4 regions of the Bacillus sp. BSL6 genome follow, and region 3 is predicted to be linked to each of the others. Evidence: riboswitches for the same ligand, from Rfam matches in the RefSeq annotation. Region 3 holds a riboswitch; each other region holds the start of a gene.
The links. Region 3 has a riboswitch for thiamine pyrophosphate ahead of thiT (energy-coupled thiamine transporter ThiT). Riboswitches for the same ligand answer to the same signal wherever they lie in the genome.

Region 1: linked by a shared signal. The riboswitch ahead of thiM (hydroxyethylthiazole kinase) and the one ahead of thiT (energy-coupled thiamine transporter ThiT) in region 3 are both predicted to bind thiamine pyrophosphate.
Region 2: linked by a shared signal. The riboswitch ahead of thiC (phosphomethylpyrimidine synthase ThiC) and the one ahead of thiT (energy-coupled thiamine transporter ThiT) in region 3 are both predicted to bind thiamine pyrophosphate.
Region 4: linked by a shared signal. The riboswitch ahead of tenA (thiaminase II) and the one ahead of thiT (energy-coupled thiamine transporter ThiT) in region 3 are both predicted to bind thiamine pyrophosphate.

The regions. Positions count from the first base shown of each region.
Region 1 covers NZ_JAVGCW010000007.1:99,777-104,894, reverse strand. The annotation lists gene RCJ96_RS21460 (YhgE/Pip family protein) at 1-119, shown strand, start outside; gene topB (DNA topoisomerase III) at 160-2,349, opposite strand; TPP riboswitch at 2,576-2,685, shown strand; gene thiM (hydroxyethylthiazole kinase) at 2,758-3,564, shown strand; gene thiE (thiamine phosphate synthase) at 3,581-4,240, shown strand; gene RCJ96_RS21440 (anaerobic C4-dicarboxylate transporter family protein) at 4,356-5,118, opposite strand, start outside.
Region 2 covers NZ_JAVGCW010000006.1:97,269-102,386, reverse strand. The annotation lists gene RCJ96_RS19595 (DUF4870 domain-containing protein) at 1-67, opposite strand, end outside; gene lldP (L-lactate permease) at 365-2,023, shown strand; TPP riboswitch at 2,095-2,210, shown strand; gene thiC (phosphomethylpyrimidine synthase ThiC) at 2,323-4,083, shown strand; gene RCJ96_RS19580 (arsenic transporter) at 4,338-5,118, opposite strand, start outside.
Region 3 covers NZ_JAVGCW010000001.1:63,676-68,793, reverse strand. The annotation lists gene feoB (ferrous iron transport protein B) at 1-1,919, opposite strand, end outside; gene RCJ96_RS00420 (FeoA family protein) at 1,916-2,143, opposite strand; TPP riboswitch at 2,338-2,439, shown strand; gene thiT (energy-coupled thiamine transporter ThiT) at 2,524-3,192, shown strand; gene RCJ96_RS00410 (sensor histidine kinase) at 3,402-5,118, opposite strand, start outside.
Region 4 covers NZ_JAVGCW010000004.1:78,582-83,699, forward strand. The annotation lists gene pdxR (MocR-like pyridoxine biosynthesis transcription factor PdxR) at 1-717, shown strand, start outside; gene ddlB (D-alanine--D-alanine ligase) at 885-1,799, shown strand; TPP riboswitch at 1,872-1,977, shown strand; gene tenA (thiaminase II) at 2,101-2,790, shown strand; gene RCJ96_RS14470 (YVTN family beta-propeller repeat protein) at 3,543-5,118, opposite strand, start outside.

The sequences.
Region 1 (5,118 bases), on a different contig from region 3:
TTGTGTTAAGTGCTTTCGTAGTAGTTATGATTGTTGCTGCGTTATTACTGAAAACACCAATTAACAAATCAAGTGAAAAATTCGTTGAGAATGCAAAAGGAAGTAAAATCATTCACTAACATAAAAGGTTCCTACCGCTAGAGGTAGGAACCTTTTTGTTTAATCAAATTTTAATTTCTTTAATGCTTCTGCGAATGGGTTATTTAATGGTTCTTCTTCTTTTTTCTGCTGTTTCATATATTTTTGAACGTCACGCTTATCAGCTTTGTTTCCAGATTCCTTTTTACGTCTTTCTTGGAATGTGGATAATTTCTCGCGATAGCCACATTTACATGCAAAGATTTGTCCTGCACCTTCACCACGTAATTCTAACTTCTTCTTACACTGAGGGCAACGAGCGTTTGTTGTACGAGATACATTTTTACGATGACCACATTCACGGTCTTGGCAAACGAGCATTTTTCCTTTTTTGCCGTTTACCTCTAGCATTGGTTTACCGCAATCTGGACAAGACTTCGTTGAAATGTTGTCATGTTTATATTTTTTATCACTCGATTTAATTTCAGAAACAATTTCTTTCGTATAGTTCTTCATTTCGGAAATGAATACTTCTTTTTTTAGTTTACCCTTTGCAATTGCCTCTAGCTTTTGTTCCCACTCACCAGTTAGTGTAGGTGATTTTAACTCTTCTGGTACTAAATCAAGTAACTGACGGCCTTTTGAAGTAATGTGAATATCTTTACCGCGTTTTTCAATTAAGAATGAATTGAATAGCTTGTCGATAATATCAGCACGCGTTGCTACAGTACCTAATCCACCAGTTGATTTTAATGTATCAGCAAGTTGCTTATTTTGCGTATCCATATATTTTGTAGGATTTTCCATTGCTGAAAGTAAAGTTGCTTCGTTAAAACGTGCAGGTGCTTTCGTTTGACCTGATGTTTGCATAATTAACTTTACAGTTAATGTATCGCCTTTTTCGATGCGAGGTAAAAGCTGCTCTTTTACGTCATCAGTTACATCATCATCTTCAAAGCGATTTTCATATACTTCCTTCCAACCGGCATGTAAAATTGTTTTTCCGCGTGCAATGAACGTTTCATTGCCGACTTTTGTGCGTAACGTTAGTTGTTCGTATTCGAATGCCGGGAATAAAACAGCTAAGAAACGTTTGACAACTAAATCATAAATTTTACGTTCTTTATCTGTGAAGGCTGAGAAGTTAACGTATCCTTCTGTCGGAATAATTGCGTGGTGATCGCTTACTTTACTATCATCAACAAATGATTTATTAGCCTTGATAGGCTTTTGTAATACTTTATGTGCTAAAGGACGATATTCCCCAACGCCGCACGCCTTTAGACGTTCTGGAAGTGTTCCAACGATATCAGATGAAATGTAACGCGAATCTGTACGAGGGTATGTTAGCACTTTATGTTGCTCATACAATTTCTGCATAATATTCAATGTTTCTTTCGCAGAGTAACCGAACTTTTTATTGGCATCACGTTGCAATTCAGTTAAATCGTAAAGACCAGGAGAGAATGACTTCTTCTGTTTTTTATCAATTTCTAAAACAGTAGCATTATGTTTATCTAAACCTTTTACAATACCATCAATTTTTTCTTTATTAAAACTGCGGCTATTGCCATTTGCATCTTGCCACGTTAGTTTTAATTGATTTGTTGTTTGAGCTTCAATGCCGTAGTAAGTTTGAGCTTTGAAGTTCTTTATTTCATCTTCACGATTAGCGATCATAGCAACAGTAGGTGTTTGCACACGGCCACAGTTAAGCTGGGCATTAAAGCGAGTCGTTAAAGCGCGAGTCGCGTTAAGACCGATATACCAGTCAGCTTCTGAACGTGCGACAGCTGAAGCGTATAAATTGTCATATGCTTTACCTGGTTTTAAATTTGCGAAACCATCTTTAATTGCTTTATCAGTAACAGATGAAATCCATAGACGTTTAATTGGTTTGTTAATTCGAACCTTATCAATAATCCAACGAGCAACTAATTCCCCTTCACGTCCAGCGTCTGTCGCTACAATAATTTCATTTACATCTTTTCTAAGAAGCTGACTTTTTACAGCGTTAAATTGTTTCCCTGTTTGTTTAATAACAGTTAATTTCAAACGCTCAGGTAGCATCGGTAAATCTTCTAAATTCCACTTTTTATATTTCACATCATAGCTTTCTGGATCAGCTAATGTAACAAGATGACCTAAAGCCCAAGTTACAATATATTTACTACCTTCAAGGTAGCCATTTCCTTTTTTATCACACTTCAGTACACGCGCAATATCTCGTGCAACGGAAGGTTTTTCAGCGATTACAACGCTTTTTGCCATATTAAAAACATCCTTTCAAATTTCCATACGTTAACTATAGCATACATCTTCTTGAGATTCAGTTTCGCTCCATATTTGAACGGTTTTTAGTGGAATGAACAAAGTCTCTACTGATTAAAGTTTCATTTTATTATGCTTATTGTTATATAGGTTGCTTCCATATTAAATAGAAAAGTAAAGAACTTGTTATTTTAGTAGAATAAGAGTAGACTTTGAAGTAGATGAATAATAAGCACATGGGAGTTTGTGGATGCAAACTGAGAGTATGACTATTCCGTCATTGACCATTTGAACCTGTTGGATAATGCCAGCGTAGGGAGAGTGTAAAAGCACATGTTCAGGCACTTTGCGTACGCGCAAAGTGCCTTTTTGTGTATCTCCCATCACTATAGTTAGGAGATGAGAAGGATGAATACGAAAGAAATTAGCAAAGTAGTGGATTTGGTGAGAGAATCTAATCCGCTCGTTCATAATATTACAAATGTTGTTGTAACAAATTTTACAGCTAACGGTTTATTAGCATTAGGGGCATCCCCTGTAATGGCGTATGCAAAAGAAGAAGTAGCAGAAATGGCTAGCATTGCTGGGGCGTTAGTATTAAATATGGGGACACTTCGTCCTGACGAGGTAGAAGCGATGTTACTTGCTGGTAAGTCGGCTAATAGGAATGATGTACCGGTACTGTTTGATCCGGTTGGCGCAGGGGCAACTTCGTATCGAACAGAAGTTGCGAGACATATTCCGGCTGAAATCGAATTAGCAATTATTCGCGGAAATGCAGCTGAAATAGCGAACGTTATTAATGAAAAATGGGAAATTAAAGGGGTAGACGCTGGTGCTGGAAATGGTAATGTCGTAAGTATTGCAAAGCAGGCAGCAGATGAACTAAATACAGTTGCGGTGATTACTGGAAAAGAAGATGTTGTTACAGATGGAGAGCGAACTATTGTTATTCGAAATGGTCACTCTATTTTAACGAAAATTACGGGAACTGGTTGTTTACTAACTTCTGTAATAGGAGCATTTGTAGCGGTAGAAAAGGATTATGTAAAGGCTGCATTAGCGGCATTAACGTTTTATGGTGTAGCCGCGGAACTAGCAGCTGCTAAGACAGTAGAAAAAGGACCTGGTAGTTTCCAAATTGAATTTTTAAATCAGTTAGCCAATACGACTTCGGGTGATATAGAAAAGTATGGGAAGATTGAGGTTATATAGTAAGGAGGGAAAATAAATGTCACGTATTTCAAAGGCAGAAATGTCTAAGTTATTATCAGTATATTTTATTATGGGAAGTAACAATTGTACGAAGGATCCACTGCAAGTATTGAGAGAGGCACTTGAAGGTGGTATAACAATTTTTCAATTTCGTGAAAAGGGAGAAGGGGCTTTAACGGGAGAAGAACGTATTTGTTTCGCAAAAGAATTACAAGCAATTTGTAAGGAATACGGTGTACCATTCATCGTAAATGATGATGTGGAACTAGCTCTCGAGTTAGATGCAGATGGCGTGCATGTTGGACAAGATGATGAAGGAATTACTTCTGTTCGTGAAAAAATGGGGGATAAAATTGTTGGTGTATCTACCCATACAATTGAAGAAGCACGCTGGGCAATTAAAAACGGAGCTGATTATTTAGGAGTTGGCCCAATTTTTCCGACGAGTACGAAAAAGGATACGAAAGCGGTGCAAGGAACGAAAGGTTTAGCTCATTTTAGAGAACAAGGAATTACAATACCGATTGTTGGGATTGGTGGCATTTCAATTGAAAATACAGCTTCGGTTATAGAAGCAGGTGCGGATGGTGTTTCCGTTATCTCTGCGATTAGTTTAGCGGAATCTGCCTATGAAAGTACGAAGAAATTAGTAGAGGAAGTAAGTAGGAGTTTGTAGGAAAAGGGAACTTCACAAAAATAGTAAAGAACAGAATGGACAGATAAAAATATTTAAACAAACGTTTGATTAAAAAAGCACAAACCCTTTAAATTTGTAGGTTTGTGCTTTTTCTTTAAAACATAATTGAAATTAAGAGCATTCCAATTCCGATAGAAGTGAATGTTGCGATTAGGCCTGGAATCATAAAGCTATGATTTAAAACATATTTACCAATGCCAGTTGTGCCAGTACGATCAAAGTTAATGGCAGCAACGATTGTTCCGTAGTTTGGAATGAAGAAATATCCATTTACTGCAGGGAACATCGCGATCAGTAGTGCTGGTGGAATACCGAGTGATAATCCAAGAGGCATTAAAGCACGTACTGTTGCGGCTTGGCTATATAGTAAAATAGATAGAATGAATAATGCGATGGCAAATAGCCATGGCGCACTTGTTACTAGATGCTGAATTGATCCCTGAATCATATTTAAGTTTCCGTTAAAGAAAGTATCTCCCATCCAAGCGATACCGAAAATAGCAACAACTGCTGTTGCCCCCGCTTTAAAGACGTTACCAGACACGATGCTTTCTACATTTGGTTTACAGAAAATAATAATAAGAGCTGCGATCGTTAACATAACCATTTCAATTGTGTTTGGCATGGAAAGACGGGCTAACTTTCCATCAACTATCCATCCTGGACGAAGTGCTTCAAATGAACCGAGAAGTACGACAAGGAAAGTTCCTACTAGGAAAAGGATAACTGATAATTTAGCGCCTTTTACACCAACAAATTCTTTTTTCTCTTCAATCTTAGGAATCATTCCTTCTTTTAATCGTTTTAAGTATTCAGGGTCTTCATTTAATTCTTTCCCCATTTTGCTAGCAACAAAT
Region 2 (5,118 bases), on a different contig from region 3:
GGAATAAGATAGGGGCAAATAATACACTAAAGTATGATAAAGCTGCTAATATTTTGTTTCCGTTCATATATATCACCTCATAAATAATATCCGTTGTTATACCTTTATTATGCAGGAAAGGTAGCGAGCTTGCTATCGATGAACATTACAAGAACGTGACGATTTTGTAAGATTTTTTCGTTAAATGATAAAATTTTCAAAAAAATCTTTTTAAATGGAAATTGTTATGGTACAGTATAAATGAAAGTTATTGAAAACGTTTTCTTAAACGTTTTTTTATTTTTAGACTTAAAGGTATGATGACCTGATAGTCTATTGATGAGGTTATTCTATTTAAAAGGGGATTCTTTAGGGGGAGAGAATAATGAACACATGGACACAAGTTTATGATCCGTTCGGAAACATTTGGATTTCGGCAGCGGTCGCACTTATTCCGATTATCTTTTTTTTCTTAGCTTTAGCAGTTTTCCGCATGAAGGGGTATGTGGCAGGATTTATTACAGTTGTACTGACAATTTTAGTGGCGTTATTCGCTTATAAGATGCCGTTCACGATGGCAATGGCAGCGACCGGATATGGTTTCTTATACGGATTATGGCCAATTGCTTGGATTATCATTATGTCGGTATTTTTATATAAAATTTCTGTGAAAACAGGTCAATTCGATGTAATTCGTGCATCTGTATTGTCCATTACGAATGACCATCGTTTACTCGTTATTTTAATCGGTTTTTCATTCGGAGCATTTTTAGAAGGGGCAGCAGGATTTGGTGCACCAGTCGCGATTACGGCAGCACTTCTTGCGGGTCTTGGGTTAAATCCTTTATATGCAGCGGGTCTTTGTTTAATTGCAAATACAGCACCAGTCGCTTTTGGAGCGATGGGAATTCCAATTACAGTTGCTGGACAAGTAACAGGTATTGATCCACATAAAATTGGACAAATGGCTGGACATCAATTACCGTTTTTATCATTATTTGTTCCGTTCTTTATCGTATTTTTAATGGACGGATTAAAAGGGGTAAGACAAACATGGCCTGCTTTACTTGTAGCGGGTAGTTCGTTTGCCATTACGCAGTTCATTACAGCGACATTCTTAGGGCCAGAACTTCCGGATATTACGTCGGCACTTGTAAGTTTAGTTAGTTTAGCGCTGTTCTTAAAAGTATGGCAACCGAAAGAAATTTATCAATCTGGGCAAGCAAATAGAGAAGCAGCTGCAACAACAGCGGCATCGATGCCGAAATTAACGTTAGGAAAAGTAGTAAAGGCATGGTCTCCATTTATCGTATTAACGGTTATGGTAGTCATTTGGAGTCAAAGTTTCTTTAAAGCATTATTTGCTCCAGGAGGCGCGTTAGAAAGTCTTGTATTTAAGTTTGAAATTCCAGGCTTGCACAATTTAGTAATGAAAGCAGAGCCTATTGTAAATAAAGCGACGCCTTACGAGGCAATTTTGAAGTTCGATGTATTATCAGCAACGGGAACAGCAATTTTAATTGCTTGTCTCATTTCCATGTTTATTTTGAAAATGAGTGTAAATGATGCAGTGGTAACATTTAAAGAAACTTTAAGTGAATTAAAAATGCCAATTCTATCTATTGGATTTGTATTAGGATTTGCATTTATTGCAAACTATTCTGGGCTATCTTCTACACTAGCATTAGCACTAGCAGGAACTGGCGGACTATTCCCGTTCTTCTCACCATTCTTAGGATGGATCGGTGTATTCTTAACAGGATCTGATACGTCAGCGAATGCATTATTTTCAAATTTACAAGCAATTACAGCGCAGCAAGTCGGTGTATCTGAAGTACTTCTCGTTGCAGCGAATACAACGGGCGGTGTAACCGGAAAAATGATTTCTCCGCAATCAATTGCCATTGCTTGTGCAGCAGTTGGACTTGCTGGAAAAGAATCAGATTTATTCCGGTTTACAGTGAAGCATAGTTTGTTCTTCGTAATAATTGTGGGGATTATGACTTATGTTCAGGCCTATTATTTAACTTGGATGATTCCGTAAAGAGCGAGAGAAATAAACTTTGCATTTTTCAGATTATCGTGTATGATGAGAAAGTATTGAAAATTAAATCAGTGATAAACTAGGGGTGCCTAACGTATGCGTAGGCTGAGAGAGAAGCGCGTGAACTTCTTAACCCTTTGGACCTGATCTGGCTCGTACCAGCGTAGGGAAGTTAACGGCTTTACATAATGATGTCTTTATGAGCCAGGTCCTTATTTTTTTATGGACCTGGCTCTTTTTATTTTGGCATACGCTGGCCATATCTCGTCCTTGTCACGTACAGGGGGGCAACAAAGGTTATGAAACAGTCTGTTTCAGCTGAGCAAATTGAATTGAAATCGAGTTTACCAGGAAGTAAGAAAGTGTATGTGGATGGACCACGAGAAGGTATGAAAGTACCGATGCGTGAGATTGAACAAAGCGATACAAATGGCGTCCCGAATCCGCCAATTCGTGTGTATGATACAAGCGGTCCTTACACAGATCCTGCGTATAAAGTCGAGTTAGAGAAGGGGTTGCAGGCGCCGCGCCACTCTTGGATCCTAGAGCGCGGAGATGTAGAGGCATACGAAGGACGCGAAGTAAAACCAGAGGATGACGGTGTGAAGGTGGCTTCGAAACATACACCTGTTTTCCCGCAAATGGATCGCAAACCGCTTAGAGCGAAGCAAGGTGCAAATGTTACGCAAATGCATTATGCACGTAATGGCATCATTACGTCTGAGATGGAATATGTTGCGATTCGTGAAGGAGTAGACCCGGAGTTTGTTCGTAAGGAAATTGCGGAAGGTCGCGCTATTTTACCAGCAAATATTAACCATCCGGAAGCAGAGCCGATGATTATTGGACGTAATTTCCACGTGAAGGTGAATGCAAATATCGGAAACTCTGCTGTATCTTCTTCTATCGCGGAAGAAGTAGAGAAGATGACATGGGCTACTCGCTGGGGTGCAGATACGATTATGGATTTATCTACAGGTAAAAACATTCATACGACGCGCGAGTGGATTATTCGTAATGCGCCTGTACCAGTTGGAACTGTACCGATCTATCAAGCTCTTGAAAAAGTAAACGGAATTGCAGAAGATTTAACGTGGGAAGTGTATCGTGATACGTTAATTGAGCAAGCGGAGCAAGGCGTAGATTACTTTACAATTCACGCTGGCGTATTACTTCGTTACATTCCGATTACTGCAAAGCGTACGACAGGTATCGTTTCGCGCGGTGGTTCAATTATGGCGCAGTGGTGTTTATACCATCATAAAGAAAACTTCCTATACACTCATTTTGAAGAGATTTGTGAAATTATGAAGCAGTATGATGTTTCGTTCTCTCTTGGAGATGGATTACGTCCAGGTTCGATTGCAGATGCAAATGACGAAGCGCAGTTCTCTGAGCTTGAAACACTTGGTGAATTAACGAAGATTGCTTGGAAACATGATGTGCAAGTTATGATTGAAGGGCCTGGGCATGTACCGATGCATTTAATTAAAGAAAATATGGAGAAAGAGCTTGATATTTGCCAGGGCGCACCATTCTATACACTTGGACCGTTAACGACAGATATTGCACCAGGTTATGACCATATTACATCCGCAATTGGAGCTGCGATGATTGGCTGGTTTGGAACGGCGATGCTTTGTTATGTAACGCCGAAAGAACATTTAGGTTTACCGAATAAAGATGATGTACGCGAAGGTGTTATTACGTACAAAATCGCTGCGCATGCAGCTGATCTAGCGAAAGGGCACAAAACGGCTCATCAGCGTGATGATGCACTTTCAAAAGCTCGTTTTGAATTCCGTTGGCGCGATCAATTTAATTTATCTTTAGATCCTGAACGCGCGATGGAGTATCACGATGAAACGTTGCCAGCAGAAGGTGCGAAAACGGCTCATTTCTGTTCCATGTGTGGACCGAAGTTTTGTAGTATGAGAATTTCACATGATATTCGTGAATACGCAAAAGAAAATGATTTAGAAACGACAGAAGCAATTGAAAAAGGAATGAAAGAGAAAGCGAAAGAATTTAAAGAAACTGGTAGTCATTTATACCAATAACACGTTACACCTCTTTACTTGATTGATCACACTGTAGTACCTAACTTAAATATAGAAGAAGCCCGCTTTGCTAAGACGGTAGCAAAGTGGGCTTCTGTTGTTTATCCCGCTATTTGTGGGCAGTAAGACCCCCACCTCAAAATTCAGCGGAAGCAAAGAAGTTAGGTGGGGGGCAACTGCCCGTAAAAGCCCGATTGGTTAGGGCTGATAATCAGTGGTGGATGTACAAAACCCCCACTGATTAAAGTTTCACTTTATAAGGCGAAGAAGAGATGTACCCAATAGAATAAGAGGAATAATGTAACGACTGTTGTGAGTGGAATAACGATAAGGGATACACTTAAATAGTCTTTCCATTTTACTTTAATTTTGTTTTGTTTCAGGATATACATCCAAATGAGAGAAGCTAGCGTACCGATTGGTAATAATAGTGAACCGATGTCACTACCAATGATATTTGCGAGATAGATAGTTTTTAATGTGACTGGATCTAATCCCATTTCTGTTAACGTAATGGTACCAATCATAAGTGCAGGGTGATTATTGAAGACATTGGAGAGGAGAGAAACGAGTCCACCCATTGCAAAGCTAGCATAAAGCAGATGTTGACTTACAACTGGTTCAAGCCATTGGACAAGCGCTGCTGTTAATCCTGCGTTGTGGAGCCCGTAAATAATGACATACATAGAGAAAGCAAAAATCAAAATGTGCCAAGGTGTCTTTTTCAAAATGTCGACAGGGTTCGTTCGTAAGTAGTACCATCTCCAAATGAGAAGAACGAGTGAACCGAGTACGGCAACAATCTCGATTGGGATGGATAAGAAGGATGCAACGAATAGAAGACAGCGCATAAGGAAGACGAAGCCTAATACTTTTAGCATGAACCTTGTCCGTTTTTGTTTCGTATCAACTGAATTTTTTCCTTTTAACGGATGAAAGTTTTTCGTGAAGAATATTTCTTCAATATCATATGAAGAAACAGGCAATTTTTTCGGAAGTTTTTTCTTCAAAACCGTATACATAAGCCATGACATA
Region 3 (5,118 bases):
ACGACTGAGAAAATCGTCCATTTCGCTGATCCTGTTTCACGTTTAATAACAGCTACCGTCGCTAAACACGGAACATATAATAAAATAAAGAACATAAATGCATAAGCTGACAATGCTGTATAATGTGCTCCCATTACATTTCCAAGCACATCTTCTTTCACCGCATAAATAATGGCCATTGTAGAAACGACAACTTCCTTCGCTAAAAATCCTGTTAAAAGGGAAGCTGCAGCTTGCCACGTTCCAAAGCCAAGTGGTGCAAATAGTGGTGCGATAAATCCACCAATCATTGCTAAGTAACTGTCTCCCATATCAACACCAAATCCTGATGGACCTGCATAGTTTAATAACCAAATGACAACCGAACCACCGAAGATAAATGTACCTGCTTTACGAACAAATCCTTTTCCTTTCTCCCACGTACTTAACCATAACGTTTTCGCTTGTGGTACGCGGTAAGGAGGTAGCTCAATAACGAAAATAGATTTTTCCGCTTTTAAAATGGTAAGAGACATAATTTTTGTAACGAGTAACGCTAGAGCAATACCTGCAACATATAAAGAAAATACAACAGTTGCCTGACTTTTTGGGAAGAATACTCCCGCAAACAGTGCATATACAGGTAAACGTGCTGAACAAGACATAAATGGTGTTACAAGAACTGTAAGTAAACGTTCTTTTTCTTGTTCAATCGTTCTCGCTGCCATAATACCTGGAACATTACAGCCAAAACCGATAATCATCGGAATGAACGCTTTTCCGTTTAAACCGAAGAACTCCATAATTCTATCCATAACAACTGCAATTCGCGCCATATACCCTGAATCTTCTAATAATGAAATAAAAAAGAATAGTGCAAAGATTTGTGGAACGAATACTAATACAGCACCAACACCGGCAATAATACCTTCTGTAACGAGTGCTTGAATAAAATCAGAAGCTCCGATACTTGTAAGTCCAGCTGTCACCCAATCCGTAAGCTGTCCAGCAAAAAACTCATCTAACATATCTGACAGCGGTGTCCCAATCCACGTAAACGTAACCTGAAAAATAAAAAACATAACTGCTAAAAAGATTGGAAGTCCTAAAATTTTATGTGTAATTAATCTATCAATTTTTTCTGAAAAAGGAATTTTTCCTTCTTTCTCATGCTTCATAACATTTGTTTTTAACTTTTCAATATACGCTTCACGAGTTTTATAAATATGCTCTTCCAACGTACAATCAAGTTTTTCTTCTAAGCGAGATCGAATGGCTTTGAGTTCCTTATAGATTGGTAATACCTTCATTTCTTTTTCTACTACTTCGTTATTGCTTAAAAATTGAAGCGCTAACCATCTCGGATGCTCGTAATTCACTGTCTCTAAAAGAGCAATTACTTCTCCAATTCCTTCATCCATTTGTACACCATATGAAATAAGGAATGGCTTTTTCTCGTTTTTGTCATTTTCTTTAAGAGTCGCAAGTAGTTCTTCACAACCTTTGCCACTTCTTGCAACGACAGGAACGACTGTTACACCTAATAGTTCTGATAATCGTTTTACATCAATTACAATTCCTCTTTGCTTCGCCACATCAATCATATTTAAACCAATTGAAACGGGCTTACCAAATTCAAGTAATTGCAACGTTAAATGCATATTTCGTTCAAATTGCGAAGAATCCACAATATTTAACATATGCTGAAATTCTTCTGTTAGTAGAAAGTTTGTTACAACACCTTCATCACGTGAAACTGGATTCAAATCATACACACCCGGTAAATCAATCAATGTTCCTTGCTTATCTTTTAATTTACCAACCTTCTTTTCTACTGTTACACCGCTCCAGTTTCCTATATATTCATAAGAACCAGTAAGTGCATTAAATAATGATGTTTTCCCTGTATTCGGATTCCCTAGCAAAGCTACCTTATTCACGCTAATTCCACCTTTATCATTTTCGCGTCACAATGACGAATGCTAATTAACTGTCCACGACACTCCAATGTACAAGGACCTTTGAACATCGCTTTTTGCTTCATACGAAGTTCGCTTCCTTCCGAAAGACCAAAAGCAGCCAGTCTTCTCTTTAATAATTGATCTAACGACTGAACGCTTTTTACTAACACTTTCTCACCGATTTTAATATCTACTAAGCTCATAACCTTCCCCCTCAGAAGAGAATGATAATTATTTTCAGACAAATTATAGCACACTCTATTTCTCTTGTACTATACCCTTTTGCTTCATATTTATTAACATTTCGCTACAATTCTATTTCAATCATTGTCATACTGTATTCGTTTGCCATTCTCATCCATTTCGCTTACAATAAACAGTAGCAAATAAAGAATTTCGTTATCACAGGGGGAGCTATGCCGCTGAGAGGGAACACTTCGTTCCGACCCTTCGAACCTGTTAGTTAATTCTAACGCAGGGATTGTGCAAACGTCCGAAATACATACCTCTTTTATTTACGTATTTCGTATCCTCCTATGATATCTATTCTTTTTTGTACAACTTGGATTTAGGGGGAGACAACATGCGTAACACCAATTTACAAGCGATGATCGAATCTGCTATTCTTGCAGCCTTCGCTATGATCATCGATATTTTACCATTATCACTTAAACTTCCAACAGGCGGTTCCATTTCATTTGCTATGATTCCTATTTTTATTATTGCTTACCGCTGGGGCTTTAAATCAGCTTTCTTAGGTGGTTTAGTTTGGGGACTATTACAAATTGTCGTGGGAGATGCTTACATTTTAACACCTGTTCAAGCATTCATTGAGTACTTCATTGCCTTTGCTTTTATTGGATTTGCTGGCTTATTCTATCGTCCAATTCAAAAAGCACTTTTAACGTCTAATGAAAATAACTTAGAACAATCAAATTTAGGTAGCCGTAAAGACAAACCTTCTTCAAAACAAAACGAAGGTAAGAAAGTTCTTGGTTATATTATCCTTGCTACATTTATCGGTAGCTTTGCTCGCTATTTCTGTCACTTTATTGCTGGTATCATTTTCTGGGGACAATATGCACCGAAAGGTCAATCAGCTGTGCTATATTCATTAATCGTAAATGGTAGTACAATGATTGGTTCCTATATTCTATGTACCGTTTTACTTATATTTTTATTTCTTACTTCACCACGCTTATTCAAGAGCATCAATGCTTATCAAATAAATGCAAACAAAAAGGGCGCTTAATGAGCGCTCTTTTTTTCATATCGTAATATCAATTAAAAATACAATAAATACGCAAAAGAAAATAAATACCATTATACTTAGCCAATTGCTATGCACGGTTCATCGACTCCTTACATAACCTCATTTTCTAAACAAATTATACTGATTAAAAATAAAGATTAGGTAAAGATAATATGAAAATAAATAAAAAAAAGCGTAGATCATATTGTCTACGCTTCTTTCGATAAATAGAAATAAAATAACACACCATCTTCTGTATTTTCTGCCCCATATTCAGCATCATGTAGTTCTAAAATATTCTTTGAAATGGCAAGTCCAAGACCTGTTCCTCCTTGCGAACGCTGGCGAGCTGCATCTACGCGATAAAAACGATCCCAAATTTTATCTAATTGCTCTTCTTCAATATGAGTACCTTTATTTTCAATACATACTTTTATACGATCCTTCTCATCTATTGTAGAAATAATAATATCTTCTTTATTTGGTGTATAACGTATCGCATTCGTAATGAAGTTCACGATGACTTGTTCAATCCGGCCTTGATTTGCGACTACTTCAAATGGGCCTATATGTTTATGAACACGAAGTCCTTTTTTCTCTATTTCTACAGAAAGGTTTTCACATATATCTTCCATTACTGTATCAATATAAAATGAATCCTTTTTCATTTTATATGTGCCTGACTCAAATTTAGCTAACTCCAGCATATCCAAAATTAAAGTATCCATTTTGTCTACTTCCCGTTCCATCGCTTGAAAATAGTACTCTTTTTTATGCTCAGCTACTCCATCTTTTAAAATAGAAATACAGCTTTTCATAATACTCAGTGGTGTTTTTAGTTCATGCGAAACACCAGAAATGAATTCTTTCCGCGTCTTTTCTAACTTTCTTTCCTTTTCAATATCTTGTTCTAGCTGTCCAATATGGGAATGGAGTTTATTGGATAATACATTAATATTTTTCGATAAATCACCAATTTCATCTTTTGAAGTAATCGGTATTTGTTCTGTGAAATCTAAATGCGCTATTTTCTTCGTCGTATCATTTATTTTTAATAACGGCTTTGCGATTTGCTTAGAGTAATAGAACGAAGCTAGAAAAATAAGAACAACTACAAATGCAATGATGTAAATGTAGTAATCTTGCACCATTTGTACAGCTTCATCTACAGGCTGTAAAGAAGCCATTGCATATATATATGTGACGGATCCGTCTTTTTCTTTTATTGGTTTGATTAATAATTTATATTTAATATCATTTTTTTCATAGTCCATTGTTTGTGTTGCATATTGTATGGGCTTGCTCTCTTTCAATAATAAATCCGTTTGAAATTCTTTTATGTTATCTAAAAAGATGCTATTTTTATAAATTGGATTTATAGGACCTGTTACATCCGGAAGCTGAACTTTCGTAACACGCCCTCTTATGTGAATATCTGGTTCTTGGGCAGCTTGCTCCTGAACTGCCGGCTTCTTTTCCTTACCAAATTGTTCCTCAGCTGCTTTCTTTTTCTCCTGATCTAATTTACTCATTTTCTCATTAAATGCTTTTTCTAACTGTTTATTAAATCCATTCAAATTTTGCTTACCTAGCGAAAAAGAGAATGGAATAAAACTTTCTTCTTTTTTCACTCCTGAAAAATAAATTTCTTGGCCTAAAAACGGAGTTGATGACTTATTATCAATCTCTTCTATATTGATGAGATTGTATAAAGGAATTTTGAATATTTGTTGTCCAAAACTCTTCTGTTGCTTACGATCTATCGTTACCTCAAAATAAAAATCATCCGCATGCTTTAAATTCCCGTTCTGATCTAATGTCGTAATCCACGTATTATTTTCTCTTAAAAAGTCTTGCTCCAGTCGCTTAATTTCTTCTGTATTTCCTGCATAGTTTAAATAATTTTTCTCAAAGGAATTTAAATTC
Region 4 (5,118 bases), on a different contig from region 3:
ACGAATCAAGTTGAAAAAAGCTTGCGTGAAAAAGAGTTTGATTTTGCGTATTTAATTCCTTCCTATCATAATCCAACCGGCATTGTGACGAGTTCAGAGAAAAGAACGGAATTGATGAGATTATTTTCAAAATATAAGATTCCTATTATAGAAGATGGATTTAATGAAGAGTTACGTTATTCAGGTTCACATTTAGCACCATTATTAACTTTTGCTGGTGCTGGTAATAATGTGATTTATATTAGTAGCTTTTCAAAGGTACTTTTCCCTGGCTTGCGTGTAGGCTGGATCATTGCAGATAAAGAACTAATTCATTATTTAGAAAGTGTGAAAAGAGCAAGAACGATTCACACATCTACTTTAGATCAAGCTGTTCTTTTTCAATATTTACATGAAGGATATTTTGAAAAATATTTAAAAAAGGCAAGGTCTGTTTATAAGAAAAAATATGAGTTAGCTGTTGGGGCGTGTAACGAGTACATTCCGTTTCAAAGAATGACCGGTGATGGTGGACTTCATTTATTTATAGAGTTAGAAGAAAAAATTCATGCCCGTACACTTTTGCAAAAGTGTTATGAGCAAGGGGTTACTTTTTCTCCTGGAGATGTGTTTTATTCTGATGGAGGAGGAGCGAACACGTTTCGATTAGGATTTTCACGTTTGAAAGAAGAAGAAATAGTTCGGGGAATCAAAATAATCGGTGATACAATAAAGTGAAACTTTAATCAGTGGGGGGGCATCCCCCACTGATTATTAGCCCTCACCAATCGGGCTTTTACGGGCAGTTGATCCCCCACCTAACTGCATTGCTTCCGCTGCATTTTGAGGTGGGGGTCTTACTGCCCGTTAATGCGGGATAAAAAACGAAATTAGGAGTTGAGGAAATGAGAATTGGCGTTATTATGGGAGGAGTATCCTCTGAAAAACAAGTATCCATTATGACTGGAAATGAAATGATTGCAAATTTAGATAAAAATAAATATGAAATTGTACCAATTACATTAAATGAAAAAATGGATTTAATCGAAAAAGCGAAAGACATTGATTTTGCATTGCTCGCATTACACGGAAAATACGGAGAAGATGGGACAGTTCAAGGAACGCTTGAAAGTTTAGGTATTCCTTATAGCGGGAGCAATATGTTATCTAGCGGTATATGTATGGACAAAAACATGTCAAAAAAGATTTTACGTTATGAAGGAATAGAAACACCAGATTGGATTGAACTTACAAAAATGGAGGATCTAAATCTTGATGAATTAGATAAGTTAGGATTTCCATTAGTGGTAAAACCAAACTCTGGTGGTTCGAGTGTTGGGGTAAAGATTGTCTATGATAAAGACGAACTAATTTCAATGCTGGAAACTGTGTTCGAATGGGATTCTGAAGTAGTAATAGAAAAGTATATTAAAGGTGATGAGATTACATGTTCCATTTTTGATGGAAAACAGTTACCTATCATTTCAATTCGACATGCGGCTGAGTTCTTTGATTACAATGCGAAATATGATGATGCAGGTACTATTGAAGAAGTTATCGAACTTCCAGCCGAACTTAAGGAACGTGTAAACAAAGCGTCGCTGGCTTGCTATAAAGCATTAAAATGTAGTGTTTATGCAAGGGTTGATATGATGGTGAAGGACGGTATTCCATATGTAATGGAGGTTAATACATTACCAGGGATGACACAAGCAAGTTTACTACCAAAAAGTGCAGATGCAGCGGGAATTCATTATAGTAAACTATTAGATATGATTATTGAAACTTCATTAAGAGTAAGAAAAGAAGAAGGATTTTAAGTAGCGGCATTATGAATACTTTTGACAGTAACAAGAAGTATGTTATGATAAATAAGATACGAAAATAAAATATTTATCCACTAGGGGGGCCTATTATAGGCTGAGATCAAATTGGAATTTGAGACTCTTAGTACCTGATCTGGTTAATGCCAGCGTAGGGAAGTGGGAAAGACATTGCTATTTCATGTATAAATACTGTCAATTTCACTTTCTTTACGCCTGTAAAGAAAGTTTTTTTATTATAAAGCGTTAATTGCTGTGGATAAATACTTATATGAAATGGATTATTGGAGGGAATCAAATGACTTTTTCACAATCATTACGTAAAGAAGTAGATTCAATTTGGGAAGCTAGTTTTCATCATCCTTTTGTAAAAAAACTCGGTGAAGGAACGTTAGATTTAGCTAATTTTCGCTATTACGTGCTTCAAGATTCATATTATTTGAGTCACTTCGCTAGAGTACAAACATTAGGAGCTGCAAAAGCGCTTGAATTAGAAACGACTGCTCGCATGGCACATCATGCTCAAAATACATATGAGGCGGAATTATCTTTACATGAGAACTTTGCGAAGAAACTAGGGATTACACAAGAAGAAAAAGATAATTTTATCCCTGCTCCAACTGCATATGCATATACTTCACATATGTATCGTGCTGCGTATGAAGGACATTTAGGCGATATTATTGCAGCAATTTTACCTTGCTATTGGCTGTATTATGAAATTGGTGAGCGTTTAAAAGAGTGTCAGCCAGAAGAGCCGATTTATAACGAATGGATTTCTGCTTATGGATCTGATTGGTTCCGAACATTAGTTGAAGAGCAAATTACACGATTAGATGCAATAGCTGAAAAGGTGACAGAGTCTGATCGTAAGCGTATGAAACAGCATTTTATTATAAGTAGTCAATATGAATATTCATTTTGGGAAATGGCTTATACTTTAGAAAAGTGGCCGGTAGATACAGAAGTAAAAGATGTAATAGGATAAAGAAAAGAGGTATTGCTATACGTATGTATGGGCAATACCTCTTTTTTAGGTTTTTGTAAAATTATTGTAAAAATCATAAATAAAACACATAATACATATTTAATATCTCTAATGTATGACATTACAGATATAAAGGAGTGCTTTATATTGTAATTACTTTTAACTTTTATAAAGGTTATTGGCGTTCTTGATGAAAAGGATTCACTTCAACAAGAATTGAGAGAAGTATAGCAGAAACAAAGTTACGCTTGGAGGCGGAAGTGCACTCAAACTCATGCAAGCTCAGTTTCAATATCGTGATGAGGATTACAATACATTATTTAATGAAGTTAAAGCGATTATGGAAAAGAATCCTGAACTAAAGAATGACCTTTATGTATGTCAATGTACGTGTTGTAGAAGAACAACCGCGAAAAAACGTGCACACCGGATAAGGATATTGGTATTATGTATAATCTTAGTCCCTCGTTTGTTACTTGCGGATTACTCTATTTTGGTTTTAGAGCAGAGGAAAGCAAGGAAGCTGATATACAAAGAAAAGAATGCAGGAAATAAAGCTCATTACAATTTGAAATTTATTGAAAAAGAGCAGCTAACAACAGCTAGCTGCTCGGCAGGTTCTTTGAGATAAAACAGAAGGGAATATTGACAAAATATAGAGGCTTATTCTGGTTGTTTGAACGTAGTTAAAGAAAGAATATCACATACTATTGATATTAATAAAAACTATCTGTGAATTTCTTTTCTTTATTTTATTCACAAATAGTTCCAGTAGCTATTCCGGTTGGAGCGATACCTACTGGGACATTAGTGATAACAGTATTCGTAGCAATATCAATAGCGGAAACAGTATTACTAGCTTGATTTGTAACATATGCAAGAGTGCCATCAGGTATGATGGTTACTTGATCAGGGGATAAACCAACAGAAATTGTATCAATCACAGCATTTGTCGCCACATCTATTACCGATACATTATTGCTCACTTTATTTACAACGTAAATAAGATTTCCACCCGGTGTAATATCTATACCAACAGGTTCTGTACCTACGTTAATTGTAGCAATAACTGCATTGGTAGCGGTGTTAATAACAGAAACAGTATTGCTGTTTTGATTGGTGACATACGCACGAGTGCCATCTAGTGTGAACACGATTATTCTAGGACGAATACCAACGGGGATGGTAGCGATAACCGTGTTTGTAGCAGTATTAATAACAGAAATTGTGTTGCTTAATTCGTTTGCAACATATGCAAGGGCTCCATTTGGAGAAACAGTGATTCCTTGCGGAGCGATACCAACAGGGATGGTATCAATAACCGTGTTAGTAGCGGCATTAATAACAGAAACGTCATTACTCGCGTGGTTTCCAACATAAACAGTTGTGTTATTTGGAGAAACAGCTACGCCAATTGGATCAGCTCCAACAGGAATGGTAGCAATAACAGTATTCGTAGCAGTATCAATAACAGAAACGGTATCAGAAAAAATATTAGTAACATAAGCACGAGCCCCATTGGGTGAAACTGTTACTTCAAGAGGTGCATTATCTACAGTAATTGTAGCGGCTACAGTATTTGTTCCGGTGTTAATCACTGATACTGTATCATCTGCAGGGTCATCGATGGCTCCTGCGTTTGTAACATATACAAGGAAATTACATGCAGGTCCAGTTGGACACTCACATTCCCCAGTAGGTCCTGGTGGTCCTTCGGGCCCTTGAATTCCTTGCACACCTTGAGGTCCAGTGGGTCCTTGAATTCCTTGCACACCCTGAGGTCCAGTGGCTCCTCCTGGTCCTTCAAGACCTTGAATTCCTTGTATACCCTGAGGTCCAGTGGGCCCTTCCGGTCCCTCCGGTCCTTGAATCCCTTGTATACCCTGAGGTCCAGTCGGTCCCGGTGGTCCTGGTATTCCCATTCCGGTTCCTGAACCAGTCGGTCCCGGTGGTCCTGGTGGTCCTTGAATTCCTTGTACGCCTTGAGGTCCTTGAGGTCCTGGTGGTCCTTCGGGCCCCTGAATTCCTTGAGAACCCTGAGCTCCTTGAGGCCCTTCTGGTCCTTCCGGTCCCTGGATTCCTTGCACACCTTGAGGTCCTTCCGGTCCTTCGGGCCCCTGAATTCCTTGAGAACCCTGAGCTCCTCTAGGTCCAGGAAATCCTCTAGGTCCACGAAATCCTCTAGGTCCAGTGGCTCCAGTCGGCCCCGGTGTCCCGATGTTACTTAATAGCGAACTATTCAAGATTCCTTGTAAAATTAAGTTGAATGTTTGCTGCAATAGTGGATCCGATATATTTGAACAACTAATAAGTGAAGATAAGTTTTGA